One region of the Paracoccus sp. MA genome, then DNA from elsewhere that is predicted to be linked to it. Evidence: riboswitches for the same ligand, from Rfam matches in the RefSeq annotation. Region 1 holds a riboswitch; each other region holds the start of a gene.
What was found. Region 1 has a riboswitch for cobalamin ahead of LOS78_RS21605 (TonB-dependent siderophore receptor). Riboswitches for the same ligand answer to the same signal wherever they lie in the genome.
Positions count from the first base shown of each region.

Region 2: it holds a riboswitch for cobalamin, as region 1 does, so the genes downstream of both, nrdH (glutaredoxin-like protein NrdH) here and LOS78_RS21605 (TonB-dependent siderophore receptor) in region 1, are expected to answer to the same signal.
Region 3: it holds a riboswitch for cobalamin, as region 1 does, so the genes downstream of both, LOS78_RS13345 (ABC transporter substrate-binding protein) here and LOS78_RS21605 (TonB-dependent siderophore receptor) in region 1, are expected to answer to the same signal.

Region 1 covers NZ_CP087599.1:570,421-574,957, forward strand. Annotated here, with positions in the region: gene LOS78_RS21590 (hypothetical protein) at 1-692, shown strand, start outside; gene LOS78_RS21595 (alpha/beta fold hydrolase) at 779-1,747, shown strand; gene LOS78_RS21600 (DedA family protein) at 1,702-2,280, opposite strand; cobalamin riboswitch at 2,536-2,727, shown strand; gene LOS78_RS21605 (TonB-dependent siderophore receptor) at 2,904-4,537, shown strand, end outside.
Region 2 covers NZ_CP087597.1:810,763-815,299, forward strand. Annotated here, with positions in the region: gene nrdE (class 1b ribonucleoside-diphosphate reductase subunit alpha) at 1-1,067, opposite strand, end outside; gene nrdI (class Ib ribonucleoside-diphosphate reductase assembly flavoprotein NrdI) at 1,049-1,477, opposite strand; gene nrdH (glutaredoxin-like protein NrdH) at 1,488-1,709, opposite strand; cobalamin riboswitch at 1,800-1,989, opposite strand; gene LOS78_RS03975 (TonB-dependent siderophore receptor) at 2,367-4,537, shown strand, end outside.
Region 3 covers NZ_CP087598.1:1,255,668-1,260,204, reverse strand. Annotated here, with positions in the region: gene rpoZ (DNA-directed RNA polymerase subunit omega) at 1-195, opposite strand, end outside; gene folK (2-amino-4-hydroxy-6-hydroxymethyldihydropteridine diphosphokinase) at 265-858, opposite strand; gene LOS78_RS13350 (NYN domain-containing protein) at 871-1,425, shown strand; cobalamin riboswitch at 1,574-1,766, shown strand; gene LOS78_RS13345 (ABC transporter substrate-binding protein) at 1,899-2,912, shown strand; gene LOS78_RS13340 (iron ABC transporter permease) at 2,909-3,958, shown strand; gene LOS78_RS13335 (ABC transporter ATP-binding protein) at 3,955-4,537, shown strand, end outside.

The DNA.
Region 1 (4,537 bases):
ATCTGGCGGATTATCTGTCGGTGCAGCCTCCGGGCACTGTCATCCTGTTGCAGGAACTGGTCGACTTGCCCGGCGAGGCGGGGATCTTCTATCTGCGCCATCCCGACCAGGTGCGGGGACGCATCGTCTCGATGGCCTTCGTCTATCCGCCCCATGTGATCGGTGACGGTTGCCGCAGCGTGGCCCAGCTGGTCCGGGCCGACAAGGTCCTGCGTCCGAACAGCGCCATCTATCGCGACCGCCATCCCGAAAGCTGGGAGACGGTGCCCGGCCCCGGCGCCTTCCACGTCCTGACCAATGCCCGCAGCGCAAGGCTCGGCGCGGTCTATCGCGACGCGCAATCGCTGGTGACGCCGCAGCTGGAATCGCTGATCGACGAGATCTCGCGCGAGATACCGGATTTTCATTTCGGGCGCTTCGACATCCGCTTCCGCAGCGTCGAGGACCTGGGTGCGGCCCGCGATTTCAGGATATTGGAGCTGAACGGCGCCGGTGCCGAGATGCTGCATTTCTGGGCCGGCGGCAGCACGCTGCGGCAGGCATACGGTGCGTTGTGGAAACAGTATCGCTGGCTTTTCGGCATCGGCGATGCCATGCGAAGGCGTGGGGCGCGGCCCGTCGGCCTGCGCGCCATGATCCGGTTGCAGCGACAACAGGAGGCGCTGCGGCGCGTCTATCCCCAAAGCTCGTGAACATCCCTTGCGCAGCTGCGCGCCGGGCGAGACAATCCCGCCGTCGAGCGGTGCGGCGGCTTCAGTCCTCCGCAAAGGAGCCTTGCATGATTCCCGATCTGCCCATCTGTCCGCCCCCCGGCCAAACCATCGTGATCCCCGCGCCGGAACAGACGCTGGCCGAAGGGGCGCTGGGTTTCGTGCTTGAGCCGTTCCAGCCGTTGCGCGAACAGTTCTCGGCGATCACCGGCATCGGGCTGGAACCCGACGACGCCTGGCCCGGGGAACAGGGCCGCACGGTCCGGCGAATGCGGCTGGCGCGCGGGGACGGGCAGGCCCGACTGGGCTATCTGGCGGCGGGCCAACCCGGCGGGCGGCGGGTGATCTTCCTGCATGGCAGCCCCGGCACCGCCGAGGAATGGGACCGCTTCCTGTTGGACGTTCCGGTCGGGCAATATCACATGGCCGTGGACCGTCCCGGCTTCGGCGCCAGCGGGGAAAAGCCCGAGCCCGATCTGGCCGGTCAGGCCGCCGCCGTCGCCCCGCTTCTGACGGCGGGCGGGACCGGAGCCGCGGTATTGGTCGGCTATTCCTATGGCGGCCCGGTTGCGTTGCGGCTTGCCGCCGACTATCCCGACCGGGTTGCGGGGGTTCTGCTGATCGGCGGCGCCGCCGATCCGGAGCTGGAGGAAACCCATCCCCTGCAGCAACTGGCCGCGCTTGATTTCTTTGCCGGGCTTCTGCCCACGGAACTGGCCAACGCCAATGCCGAGCTGATGAATCTTCGGCCCGGGCTTGAAGAGCTGACCCCCGACCTGGCGCATGTCACTGCCCCCGTCACCATCGTCCAGGGGCTGGCCGATACGTTGGTGCCGCCTGAAAACGTGGCCTTCCTGCAGGCGCATTTGCCCGGCAGTCCCGGCCCGCGGCTGATCCTGATCGAAGAGGCCGACCATTTCCTGCCCTGGACGCATGCCGACCTGCTGCGCGCAGCTCTGGCTTGCGTCATCGGGGACGGAAAGTCGTCGTCTCAGTCGCCCGAGCGCCCCCCCTCGTCCTTGTCCGAGGCGAAATAATAGACCGTGAAGCGGTGGCTCAGCCAGACCGCGCCGATCACCAGCCCAACCATGACCGGCCAGGCCCAATTGCCCAGCAGATCGAACAGGACCAGGTTGAGGCCGAACGCCCCGAAGAACAGCGCCGCCGTATATACTGCCGCGACCACGCCGTTCACGATTGCGAAACGGCGAAAATCGACGCGCAGGAAACCGCTGGCCATGAAGACCGGAGGCAACAGCCGTGCCAGCAGCGCCGCCGGCAGGACGCCGCGATCCAGCAGCCGCCGTCCCCGCTCCAGCATCTTGCCGTCCACCCAGCGCCGGACGAGACGGTTGCTTCCGGCCAGCGCGCCGATCCCGTAAAGGGCCCAGTCGCTGATGATATTCCCGGTTACCAGCGCCACCAGGGCCAGTCCGGTGCCGATCTCTCCTGCGGCGGCCAGTGCCGCGCCGGCGATGATCGCCCCTTCTTCCATGACAAAATTCGCAAGAAACAGCAGCAAGGCCAATATCAGCGGATTGCCCAGATATTGTTCGATAAGGGCTTCCACCGCGCGGAGTCTCCTTGGGGCGAGGGGCGGGACAGATCAAGCTAAGGACACCCACCCGCAAACGCAAGCCACAAGGCTTGCGCCGGCGACACGCATGGCGCCGAACGCATCCAGATCGCGCGATGCCCAGAGGCACTCGGCCCCCGGGGTGACGTCGATCTCCTCATCGATCTTGCCGCGATATCAAGCGCACTGCCACCAGGCGGGAAAAAGCAGATACTGCCCATCTAATCTGTTTATTTGACAACTCCCTTGTGCTATCCGGTCGCCGACGGTGCCCCGCAAGGGGTGAAAAGGGAATGCGGTGAGGGAAACCGATGCCGCAGCTGTGCCCGCAACTGTAACCGGGAGCGACCCGCATATGCCACTCTGCCCCAGGGCGGGGGAAGGCGCGGAACTCGCAAGGAACCGGAAGCCAGGAGACCTGCCGTCGCTGTCGCCCATCCCGCGGCCGGGACAAGCCGAGGGTGCGGATTTCCGCTGCGGTGACCCATGTGGATCGAAGGCAGCGGTATGTGCGATGCGACCGATAGAATCTGAACTCGCGCGCGCGGCGGAAGAACCGTCGCGGCAATGCCTTCGTATCCGGCTTCCCTTCCCGTTGAACGAGGATAAGTGCCGAAATGAAGGTCCGCCATATCATTCCCGTGCTGTTGGGCACGACCCTTGCCGTCCCGCCTGCCACCGCCGAGGACGCGGTGACGCTGGATACCATCGTCGTCACCGCCTCGCGCGCCGACCTGCCTGAACGCGCCATCGGCAGCGCCGTCACCGTCGTGACCGAGGAGCGCGCCCGCCGCGAACAGGCGAAGCGCATCACCGACCTGCTGCGGGACGTGCCGGGGGTTCAGGTCTCGCAGGACCGTCCCGGTGCCTGGACCAGCATCAGCATCCGGGGATCGGATAACGGCCAGGTGCTTGTCCTGATGGACGGGGTCCGGCTTGGCGATCCGTCCTCGACCGAGACGGCGTTCCAGTTCGACCATCTGGATGTCGAGGGCATCGACCGGATCGAGGTGCTGCGCGGCAACCAGTCCTCGCTTTACGGATCGGACGCGATCGGCGGCGTTGTCAACATCATCACCAGGCGCCCGGTCCAGGACGGCTGGCGGCTGTCCAGCGGATTGGAGCTTGGTCCGGACGGCTGGCGCCGGGCCACCGCGACCCTGCTATGGAAAAGGGGCGATCTCGACGCCCGGGTCAGCGGCTTTTCCACGCATTACGACGGCCCGTCGCAGGCCGATCCGCGCACCAGCCCGGTTCCCGGCCCCATGGACAACGACGCCCATCGCGGCAACGGGATCGGCACGGCACTGGGCTGGCAGATCGCGCCGCAGTTGCGGGCCGAACTCACGGGCCTGCGCAGCGATACGCGGCACGAATACGATTCGCCGCCCAGTGACGGCAGCGATACGGTCGAAAAGGACGAATGGAACCTGGGCGCGCGCATCCTCCATGAAAGCGCCGACCGGACCCTGCGGCAGACGCTCAGCTGGGGCCGCTACAATGCCCGGCGAACCTATCATACCGGCTTTTCCCGGCCCGAGGGCGATGTCTACGACGGCACGCTGACCCGCTATGGCTACGACGTGACCTGGAAGCCGGCCGAGCCATGGTCGCTTGTGGGCGGCGTCACGCGCGAGAAGGAAGAAACCCTCCAGATCACCAATTATACCGGCAGCTTCATCGCCAGCAACGCCACCACCGCGCTCTTTACCGAGGCGGCCTGGCGTCCCGACGCCCATCTGACCCTGACCGCCGCGCTGCGCCGCGACGACAATGATCAGTTCGGCACCTTCAACACATGGCGGCTGACCGGGGCCTATCTGCTTTCCGCCAGCGGCGCGGCGGATGTGAAGCTGCGGGCCAGCTATGGCACCGGTGCAAAGGCGCCGGGGCTTTATCAGCTTTACGATCCGACCTATGGCAATCCCGACCTTACGGCACAGCGCAGCCGCGGCTGGGACATCGGCGCGGATGTCTATTGGCCGGATGCCGGGCTGGAACTGGGCGCGACCTATTTCCAGAACCGGGTCGAGGACAAGATCGCCTGGGGCCTGCGCGAGGACGGCAGCTATGGCTATTACATGGCCGGCCGCACGCGCGAGAAAGGCATCGAGCTGTCCTGGCAGGCCGAAATCCTGCAAGACCTGCTGATCCAGCACAACCACACCTGGGTTCTGTCCCATAATGACGAAACCGGCCAGTGGCGCGGCCAGCCCAAGAACTCCGGTGCGCTGACCGTCAGCTATCGCCC
Region 2 (4,537 bases), on a different replicon from region 1:
TCGAACTGGATCTCGGCCAGGGTCTGGAAGAAGGCGCGGGCATTGATCTTCTTCTTCCTGATGCGCTTGTCGTCGACCATCTCGGCATATTTCTCGGTGACGGAAATCTCCGAGAAGGGCAGGCCGTAGACCCGCTCCACGTCATGGGGCGAGAACAGATACATGTCCTCGTTGCGCTTGGCGAGCTCGAAGGTCACGTCGGGGATCACCACGCCCAGGGACAGCGTCTTGATGCGGATCTTCTCGTCGGCATTCTCGCGCTTGGTGTCCAGAAAGCGCAGGATGTCGGGGTGATGCGCGTTCAGATAGACCGCGCCCGCGCCCTGCCGCGCGCCCAGCTGGTTGGCATAGCTGAAGCTGTCCTCCAGCAGTTTCATCACCGGGATGACGCCCGAGGACTGGTTCTCGATCCCCTTGATCGGTGCGCCGGCCTCTCGCAGGTTGGTCAGCATCAGCGCCACGCCGCCGCCGCGCTTCGAGAGCTGCAAGGCCGAGTTGATCGAGCGGCCGATGCTCTCCATGTTGTCTTCCAGCCGCAGCAGGAAGCACGAGATCAGCTCGCCCCGGGACTTCTTGCCGGCATTGAGGAACGTGGGCGTCGCCGGCTGGAAGCGGCCCGAGAGCATCTCCTCCATGAAGCGCATGGCCAGCGCCTCGTCGCCGCGCGCCAGCGTCAGGGCGACCATGACCACCCGGTCCTCGTAGCGTTCCAGGTAACGCTGGCCGTCGCGGGTCTTCAGCGTATAGCTGGTGTAATACTTGAAGGCGCCGAGGAAGGTCGGGAAGCGGAACTTCCGCGCATAGGCAGCATCCCAGATCGCGCGCTGGAAATTGCGCGAATACTGGTCCAGCACCTCGGGCTCGTAATAGCCTTCGTCGACGAGATAGCGCAGCTTCTCGTCGAGATTGTGGAAGAACACGGTATTCTGGTTGACATGCTGCAGGAAATATTGCCGCGCGGCCTTGCGATCCGCCTCGAAGCGGATGCGGCCCTCGCCGTCGTAAAGGTTCAGCATCGCGTTCAGCGCGTGATAGTCCAGCTCGGCCTTTACGCCATTGTCAAGCATTCCGTCCCCCAGAATTTCTCAAGCCCCGCCCGGACGCGGGAAAGATCGTTGTCGTCGCCCGCCAGCTCGAATCGATAGAGCACGGGGACGTCGCATTTAGCAGAAATGACCCTCGCCGACAGGGCGAAGGTGGCGCCGAAATTGCGGTTGCCGGCGCCGATCACGCCGCGCAGCAGCGCGCGGCGCCCGGGGTCGTTCAGGAAGCGGATGACCTGTTTCGGCACCGCGCCCCGCCCCTCGCCATCGGCATAGGTCGGGCAGATCAGCACGTAGGGCCGGCCGGGCTCGGGCAGGATCTCGCACGGCGAGACCGGGATGCGGAGCGCGGGCAGCCCCAGCCGCGCCATGAAGCGCGCCGTGTTCCCCGAGCCCGAGGAATAATAGACCAGTTCGCCCCGGTGCCCGCCCATGGCCGCGCGTTCAGGACAGCCGGCCGATCATGTCGGGCCGGAAACCCGCCCAATGCGCCTCGCCGGCGACGACGACGGGCGCCTGGCGATAGCCGAGCGAGGTGACCAGTTCCATCGCCGCCTCATCCTCGGTCAGGTCGACCAGCTGATAGGGCAGGCCGCGCGCCTCGAGCGCCCGGGTCGTGGCGGTGCATTGCACGCAGGCGGGCTTGGAATAAACGGTGATGGTCATGCCTCTGCTCCTTCTTTCTGTCGGCAAGCAGGGGCCGCGCCCGATGACCGCGCCATCGGAACCGCTTCAGCCCCGCGCCCGCCGCACGGTTTCGTCCTTTCGCGCCATGGCAGGTCTTCTGACTCGCGGGTCCCGGCTTGGCTGGCCTTCCCGGGGCTGGCCCCAGTGGCATTCCAGCGTCGCTCTCCGCTTACAGCTGCGGGGGCAGTGCCGGCCTTGCACCGGCTTCCCTGTTGATCCCCGAGTCGCCCCGGAGGTAACCATGACCCCTGCAGTTAGCCACGCTCCGCCACGCAGGTCAATCCACATCTAGTGGGAAACTGCCCGCCCATCGGAACATCTGGTGGACCGCCGAACATCGCCGGGGTGGTGCCGTCGGCATCCCGGCCGAGGGTTGCGGCACCTTTTCCGACGGGCGAGCATCCGGATTGTTGAATCACTGCAACAGTCGGGCCTGCCGATCCGGGATTTTACGCAGCGTCGTTTGACAATTTGCGACAATTAACCCTCTTGCATGGATCACGCGCGGCCAGGACAGGGGGGCGACTGCTCCCCCTCCCGGCTCGTTTCACCGCAAGCCACTCTGCTGAGCCAGCACGTCCCTGTCGCTTCCATCCTCGTGGATGGCAGCGATTTCTTTTGTGCCGGGAGCAATCCATGAACAAGTCCCATCCGAAACCGCCGGTCACGGGGGGCGCAGCGCAATTGCTGCCGACCCTGGGCCTGCTGCCGGTGCTGGCCATCTCGGCCGGCGTGGCCGGCCCTGCACAGGCGCAGGACACCGTCACCCTGGACACGGTGGTCATCCGCCGCCAGCAGGGCAACGAGGCCGAGACAAGCTACAAGGTCACCGAAAGCACCTCGGACAAGGCCACCGCGCCGCTGCTCGACACCCCGCGCTCGGTCACCGTCGTCACTGCGCGCGAGATCGAGGAGCGCGGCCAGACCTCGGTCGCCGACGTGCTGCGCACCACGCCCGGCGTCACGCTGGGCGCGGGCGAGGGCGGCGTGCCGCAGGGCGTGCGCCCCTATATCCGCGGCTTCGAGGCCAGCCAGGACCTGCTGATCGACGGCATGCGCAACGCCTCGCGCACGCAATACGAGGCCTTCAACCTGGAATCGATCGAGATCAACAAGGGGCCGGGCGGCGTCTATTCCGGCGCCGGTTCGACCGGCGGCACCATCAGCCTGAACAGCAAGACCCCGCAGCCGGGCGCCTTTGACGAGGTGGCGCTGTCCTACGGAACCGGCAACTATGTCCGCGGCACGCTGGATTCGAACCGCGAATTCGGCGCCCTCGGCCTGCGCCTGAACCTGATGGGGCAGCGCGCCGACGATCTGGGCGGGCGCGACGGTGTCGAGTCCAAGCGGTTCGGCGTGGCGCCGAGCTTCAGCTATCGGCTGACCGATGACAGCAAGATCACCGCCGGGCTCTATTACTACAAGGACGAGGATACGCCCGATTATGGCGTGCCGATGTCGAATGCCACCACGCCTGCCGAATGGCGGCGCGGCTCGGGCACCCGCATCGACCCGTTCCTGCCGGCCGATGTCGATCCCGATACCTTCTATGGCCTGCATGCGCGCGATTTCCGCGACGTGGAATCCGCCTCGGGCTACCTGAAGTTCGAGCACGCATTCTCGGACAGCCTGCGGCTGACCACGGCGCTGCGCAAGGCGCGCGACACCAATACCTATGTCGTGACCTCGCCGACCTCGGGCAGCGACGGGCTGGTGTCGCGCAGCTCCAAGGCTTCGGACCGGGTGAACGAGACCGTGTCGTTCAACGCCCAGCTTTCGGGCGAAGTGCAGGCCGGGGGCGTCGAGCACAGCTTTGCGGTCGGCGTGGACATCGCCAATTCCCGCGCCACCACCCGCCGGCTGACGGTGGTCAACCCCGATCCGATGCCGACCTCGCCCTACGAGCATCCGGATGCCGGCGCACCCTGGGGCGGCAGCATCGAGCGCGGCGGCGATACGGGCTACAGCACCACCAAGTCGCGCGGCATCTACGCGCTGGACACCATCACGTTCACCCCGCAATGGGAGGCGACGGTGGGCCTGCGCTGGGACGATTACAGCGTCAACAGCGTCACCCACGCCACCGACGAGAATCCGCGCGAAAGCCATCGCAACGATTCCGACTTCCTGAACGGAATGCTGGGCGTGGTCTACAAGCCGGCGCCGAACGGCTCGGTCTACGCCTCGGTCAGCAGCTCTTCGAACCCGGCCGGGGAGGGCGCGGGCACCGGCGGCAGCAATGCCTCGGACGATCTGGACAGCCTCGATCCCGAGCACAGCGTGAATTACGAGATCGGCACGAAATGGCTGGTGCTGAACGACCAGCTTCAGCTGAGCGCGGCGCTGTTCAGGACCGAGAAGGACAATGCCCGCGTCACCAACTCGCTGGGCGAGACCGAGAATATCGGCAAGACCACCGCCAAGGGCGTCGAGCTGGGCTTTGCCGGCCAGATAACAGAGCGCTGGGGCATCTGGGGCGGCTATGTCTATCAGGACGTCAAGCTGAAGGACGGCGGCTGGACCACCCCGCGCGGCGGCGGCGATCCCTATCCGAACCCCGGCACCGGCCGGCAGGTCGTGAAGATCCCGCGCAACAGCTTCTCGCTGTGGACGACTTATGACTACAGTCCGGAACTGACGCTGGGCGGCGGCGTGACCTATACGGGCAAGCGCATGGCCAGCTATTCGCAGAACGGCGATGCCGATGCCGGGCTGCCGTCGAGCTGGCGCACCGACCTGATGGCCGCCTACAAGCTGACCGAAGAAACGGCGCTGCAATTCAATGTCAACAACGTCTTCGACCGCCA
Region 3 (4,537 bases), on a different replicon from region 1:
CTCGCGCAGTTCGTCCACGGGCTGGGTCTCGTCGGCGATCTCGCGCAGCGAGACCACGGGATTCTTGTCATTGTCGCGGTCGACGGTCAGCGGGCTCCCCGCCGCGATTTCACGCGCGCGATGGGCCGCCAGCATCACCAGGTCAAAACGGTTCGGAACCTTGTCGACGCAATCTTCGACTGTAACGCGGGCCATCGGTCACCTTATCAGCTGGAATCGGGGTGCAGGGCGAAGCCGGATATTTGGGTGCGCGAAACGGAAATGTCAAGCACTTGCCGGCCGCATCCCGGCCATGGCCTCGGGCGGCAGCGCCGCCAGCATCTGCGCCACGCTGAGCCCAAGGCGCGGATGCACCCAGCCGGGCGCGATCTCGGCCAGGGGCGCCAGCACGAAGCCGCGGTCCTGCAGCCGCGGATGCGGCAGGATCAGTCGCTCGGGCGTGCGGCGCGGCTGTTCCTCGGGCGGCAGGCTGCGCCAACGGTCCTGCGCATCCGCGTCGGGCAGCACCAGATCGCCATGCGCCAGCAGGTCCAGATCCAGCCCCCGCGCCTGCCAGCGCGGCCCGTCGCGGCGGCGTCCCAGCGCCGCCTCGATCGCGTGCAGCTCGCGCAGGAGTTGATCGGGCGGCAGCGCGCAGGAAAGTGAAACCGCAGCGTTCACATAATCGGGACCGGAACCGGCCGGCACCGCCGGGGTGGACCAGAATCGGCTGACGGCAAGCGGCACAACCGCAGGTAATTTCAAAAGCTTATCCAGCGCGAAACGCAAGCTGTCCGATGGGATACCTGCCGAACTAGGCAGGTTTGCACCCAGCGCCACCAGGACTAAGTTCGCCTTCTGACTTTGGTAAAGAGACATCTTGGGGGAATCGTGTTTTACAAGGATGATCGGCTGGCGTTGTTCATCGACGGGTCGAATCTTTATGCTGCCGCGAAGGCGCTTGGCTTCGATATCGACTACAAGCTGTTGCGGCAGGAATTCGAGCGGCGCGGCAAGCTGATCCGCGCCTATTACTATACGGCCCTGCTGGAGAACGAGGATTACTCACCGATCCGTCCGCTGGTCGACTGGCTGCATTACAACGGCTATTCCATGGTGACGAAACCCGCGCGTGAATATACCGACGCTCTGGGCCGCCGCAAGGTCAAGGGCAACATGGATGTCGAGCTGGTCATCAACGCCATGGAGCTGGCGCCGCGGCTGGACCATGCGGTGCTGTTCTCGGGCGACGGCGATTTCCGGCCGCTGGTCGAGGCGCTGCAGCGCCAGGGCGTGCGGGTCTCGGTGGTCTCGACCATGCGCAGCCAGCCGCCGATGATCGCCGACGAGTTGCGCCGCCAGGCCGACAATTTCATCGAACTGGACGCGCTGCGCGACATCATCGGCCGCCCGCCCCGCGAAAGCGCCCCGCAGCAGGACGCCTGAACCCCCGGCGCCGCCGAAGACCCCGTCCCGGCGGGCCGGCGCCTTTCCCTTCCCCCGCCGCGGCGGGCCAAGGGTGTTTCTTTCCCCGATCATCCACCGCTTCCTGACAGGCTTGGCCATATCCGGCTTGCCAGGCGGCCGCGTTTCGGCGATACGCCCCCTTGCCGGTCCCGAAAGGGCCAAGAGGGAATCCGCGGCGCATCCCTGCGCCAACCGGAACTGCCCCCGCAACTGTAGGCGGCGAGCCGCGTCCGATCACGTCACTGGGTCCTCGACCCGGGAAGGCCAGGACAGGCAGCGACCCGCCAGTCAGGAGACCTGCCGGCGCCTTGACGTTCACACCGGGCGGGGTTGTCCGGGGAGGGTGAGATGACGACAGCCAGACGCGGCCCGCCTTGCGGGCAGGACGCGGTCCGCCAAGCCCAACGTTGCGCCGCCTCCGGCCCCTGGTCCCAACCAGATGGAGACGGAGCATGTTCCTGCGTTCGGGCCTGATCGGCCTTTCCCTGTCCCTTGCCGCATTCGCCGCCCATGCCGGCGCGACCGGCTATCCGCTGACGGTCGGGAATTGCGGCCAGACGCTGGAATTCGACGCCGCGCCGGCCTCGGCGGTAAGCGTCGGCCAGGCCGCGACCGAGGTGCTTTACGCGCTCGGCCTCGGCGACAAGGTCGCCGGCACCTCGGTCTGGTTCAGCGAGGTGCTGCCGCAGTTCCGGGACATCGACGCCAAAGTCGCGCGGCTGGCCGACAACGATCCCAGCTTCGAAAGCGTGGTGGCCAAGAAGCCGGGGCTGGTCGCGGTGCAATATGAATGGCATGTCGGCCCGCAGGGCATCGTCGCCACGCGCGAGCAGTTCCACGAGCTCGGCATACCGACCTATGTCATGCCGGCCGATTGCGTCGGCAAGGACAACACGGTCGGGCTTGACGGCACGCGGCTGACGATGTTCTCGACCGCGAGCCTCTACCAGGGCATCGAGGAACTGGCGGCGATCTTCGACGTGCAGGACCGGGGCGCCGCGCTGGTCGCAGACCTGAAGGCGCGCGAGGAGACGGCCGAGGCCGAGGCCAGGGCGCTGGGGCTAAAGGACGGATCGGCGGTGTTCTGGTTCTCCTCGGCCGAGATGGACATCGATCCCTATGTCGCCGGCCGCAAGGGTGCCCCGGGCTACATGATGGAGACGCTGGGATTGCGGAACATCGTGGAATCGGACGAGGAATGGCCGACCGTCGGCTGGGAGACCATCGCCAGGGCCAATCCCACGGTGATCGTGGTGGCCCGGATGGACCGTCGCCGCTTCGAGGCCGACGACGTCGAGAAGAAGCTCGCCTTCCTGAAATCCGACCCGGTGGCCAGCCAGATGGATGCGGTGAAGGCCGGCCGCATCGTCGTCATGGATGCCGGCGCCATGGACGCGACGATCCGGGTGATCGACGGGCTGGAAGAGCTGGCGGCGGCGCTGAAATCCTACGGCCTGCCGCAATGACGCCGGCCGCCGCCGGACCGCGCAGGGCGCTTGTCGCCGCGCTTCTGGCGCTGGCGGTGCTGGCGGCGGCGGTCCTGGCCGGGGCGATGATCGGCGAGACCCGCATCGCCCCGGATCTGGTGCTGAAGGTGCTGGCCAACCGGCTGTGGCAGGCGGGCCATGCGCTCGACCCGCTGGATCAGGGCATCGTCTGGAGCTATCGCGTGCCCCGCGCGCTGGTCGCCGCCGCCTGCGGCGCGGGACTGGCCGTCTCGGGCGTGGTGCTGCAGGCGCTGCTGCGCAACGCCCTGGCCGATCCCTATATCCTCGGCATCTCGGCCGGGGCCTCGACCGGGGCGGTGGCGGTGACCATCGCCGGGCTCGGGGCGGGGCTGCTCTCGATGTCGCTCGGCGCCTTCATGGGGGCGCTGATCGCCTTCGGGCTGGTGGCGGCGCTGGCCCGGGCCGCCGGTGCCGACGCCGGACGCGGCGGCGCGGCGCAGATCGTGCTGGCGGGCATCGCCGGCTCGCAGCTCTTCAACGCCCTGACCGCGTTCGTCATCGCGAAATCGGCGAATGCCGACCAGGCGCGCGGCATCATGTTCTGGCTGATGGGCAATCTCAGCGGCGTGCGCTGGCCCGAGGTGCAGCTGGCCGTGCCGGTCGCCGTCATGGGCTGGCTGGTCTGCCAGCTGCATGCGCGCGGGCTGGACGCCTTTGCCTTCGGGGCCGACAGCGCCGCCTCGCTGGGCGTGCCGGTGCGGCGGGTCCGGGCGGTGCTGATCCTGGCCGCGGCGCTGGTGACGGCGGTCATGGTGTCGATCCTGGGCTCGATCGGCTTCGTCGGGCTGGTGATCCCGCATGCGGCGCGCTTCCTGGTCGGCGTCCGCCACGGCCGGCTGATCCCGGCCGCGGCGCTGATCGGCGCGGTCTTCCTGATCGGCGCCGACATCCTGTCGCGCGTCATCATCAGGGGCCAGGTCCTGCCCATCGGCGTCGTCACCGCGCTGATCGGCGCCCCGGCCTTCGCGCTGATCCTGATCCGCAGCCGGGGCCAGATGCGATGAGGCTTTCGGCGCAATCCCTGTCCCTCGCCCTGCGCGGGCGCAAGATCATCCGCGACGTCTCGCTGGAGGTGACGCCCGGCGAGACGCTGGCGCTGGTCGGACCGAACGGTTCGGGCAAGTCGACGCTGCTGCGGCTGCTGGCCGGGCTGGTCCGCCCGGACTGGGGCGCCATCCGGCTTGAGGGTCAGCCTCTTGCCCGGCTGTCGCGTCGCGGGATCGCGCAGCGCATCGCGCTGGTCGAGCAGCAGGCCGACACCGCCGAACGCCTGACCGCCCGCGCCGCCGTCGAGCTGGGCCGCACCCCCTGGCTCTCGGCGCTCGCATCCTGGAGCGAGCGGGACGAGCGGCAGGTCGCCCGCGCGCTCGACGCGGTGGAGATGACCGCGCTGGCGGATCGCAGCTGGGCCACCCTGTCGGGCGGCGAGCGCCAGCGGCTGCACATCGCCCGCGCCCTGGCGCAGGAGCCGGGTCTGCTGCTGCTCGACGAGCCGACCAACCATCTGGACATCCACCACCAGCTGGCGATCCTAGGCTTCATCCGGCAGTTGCCCATCACCACCGTCATCGCGCTGCACGACC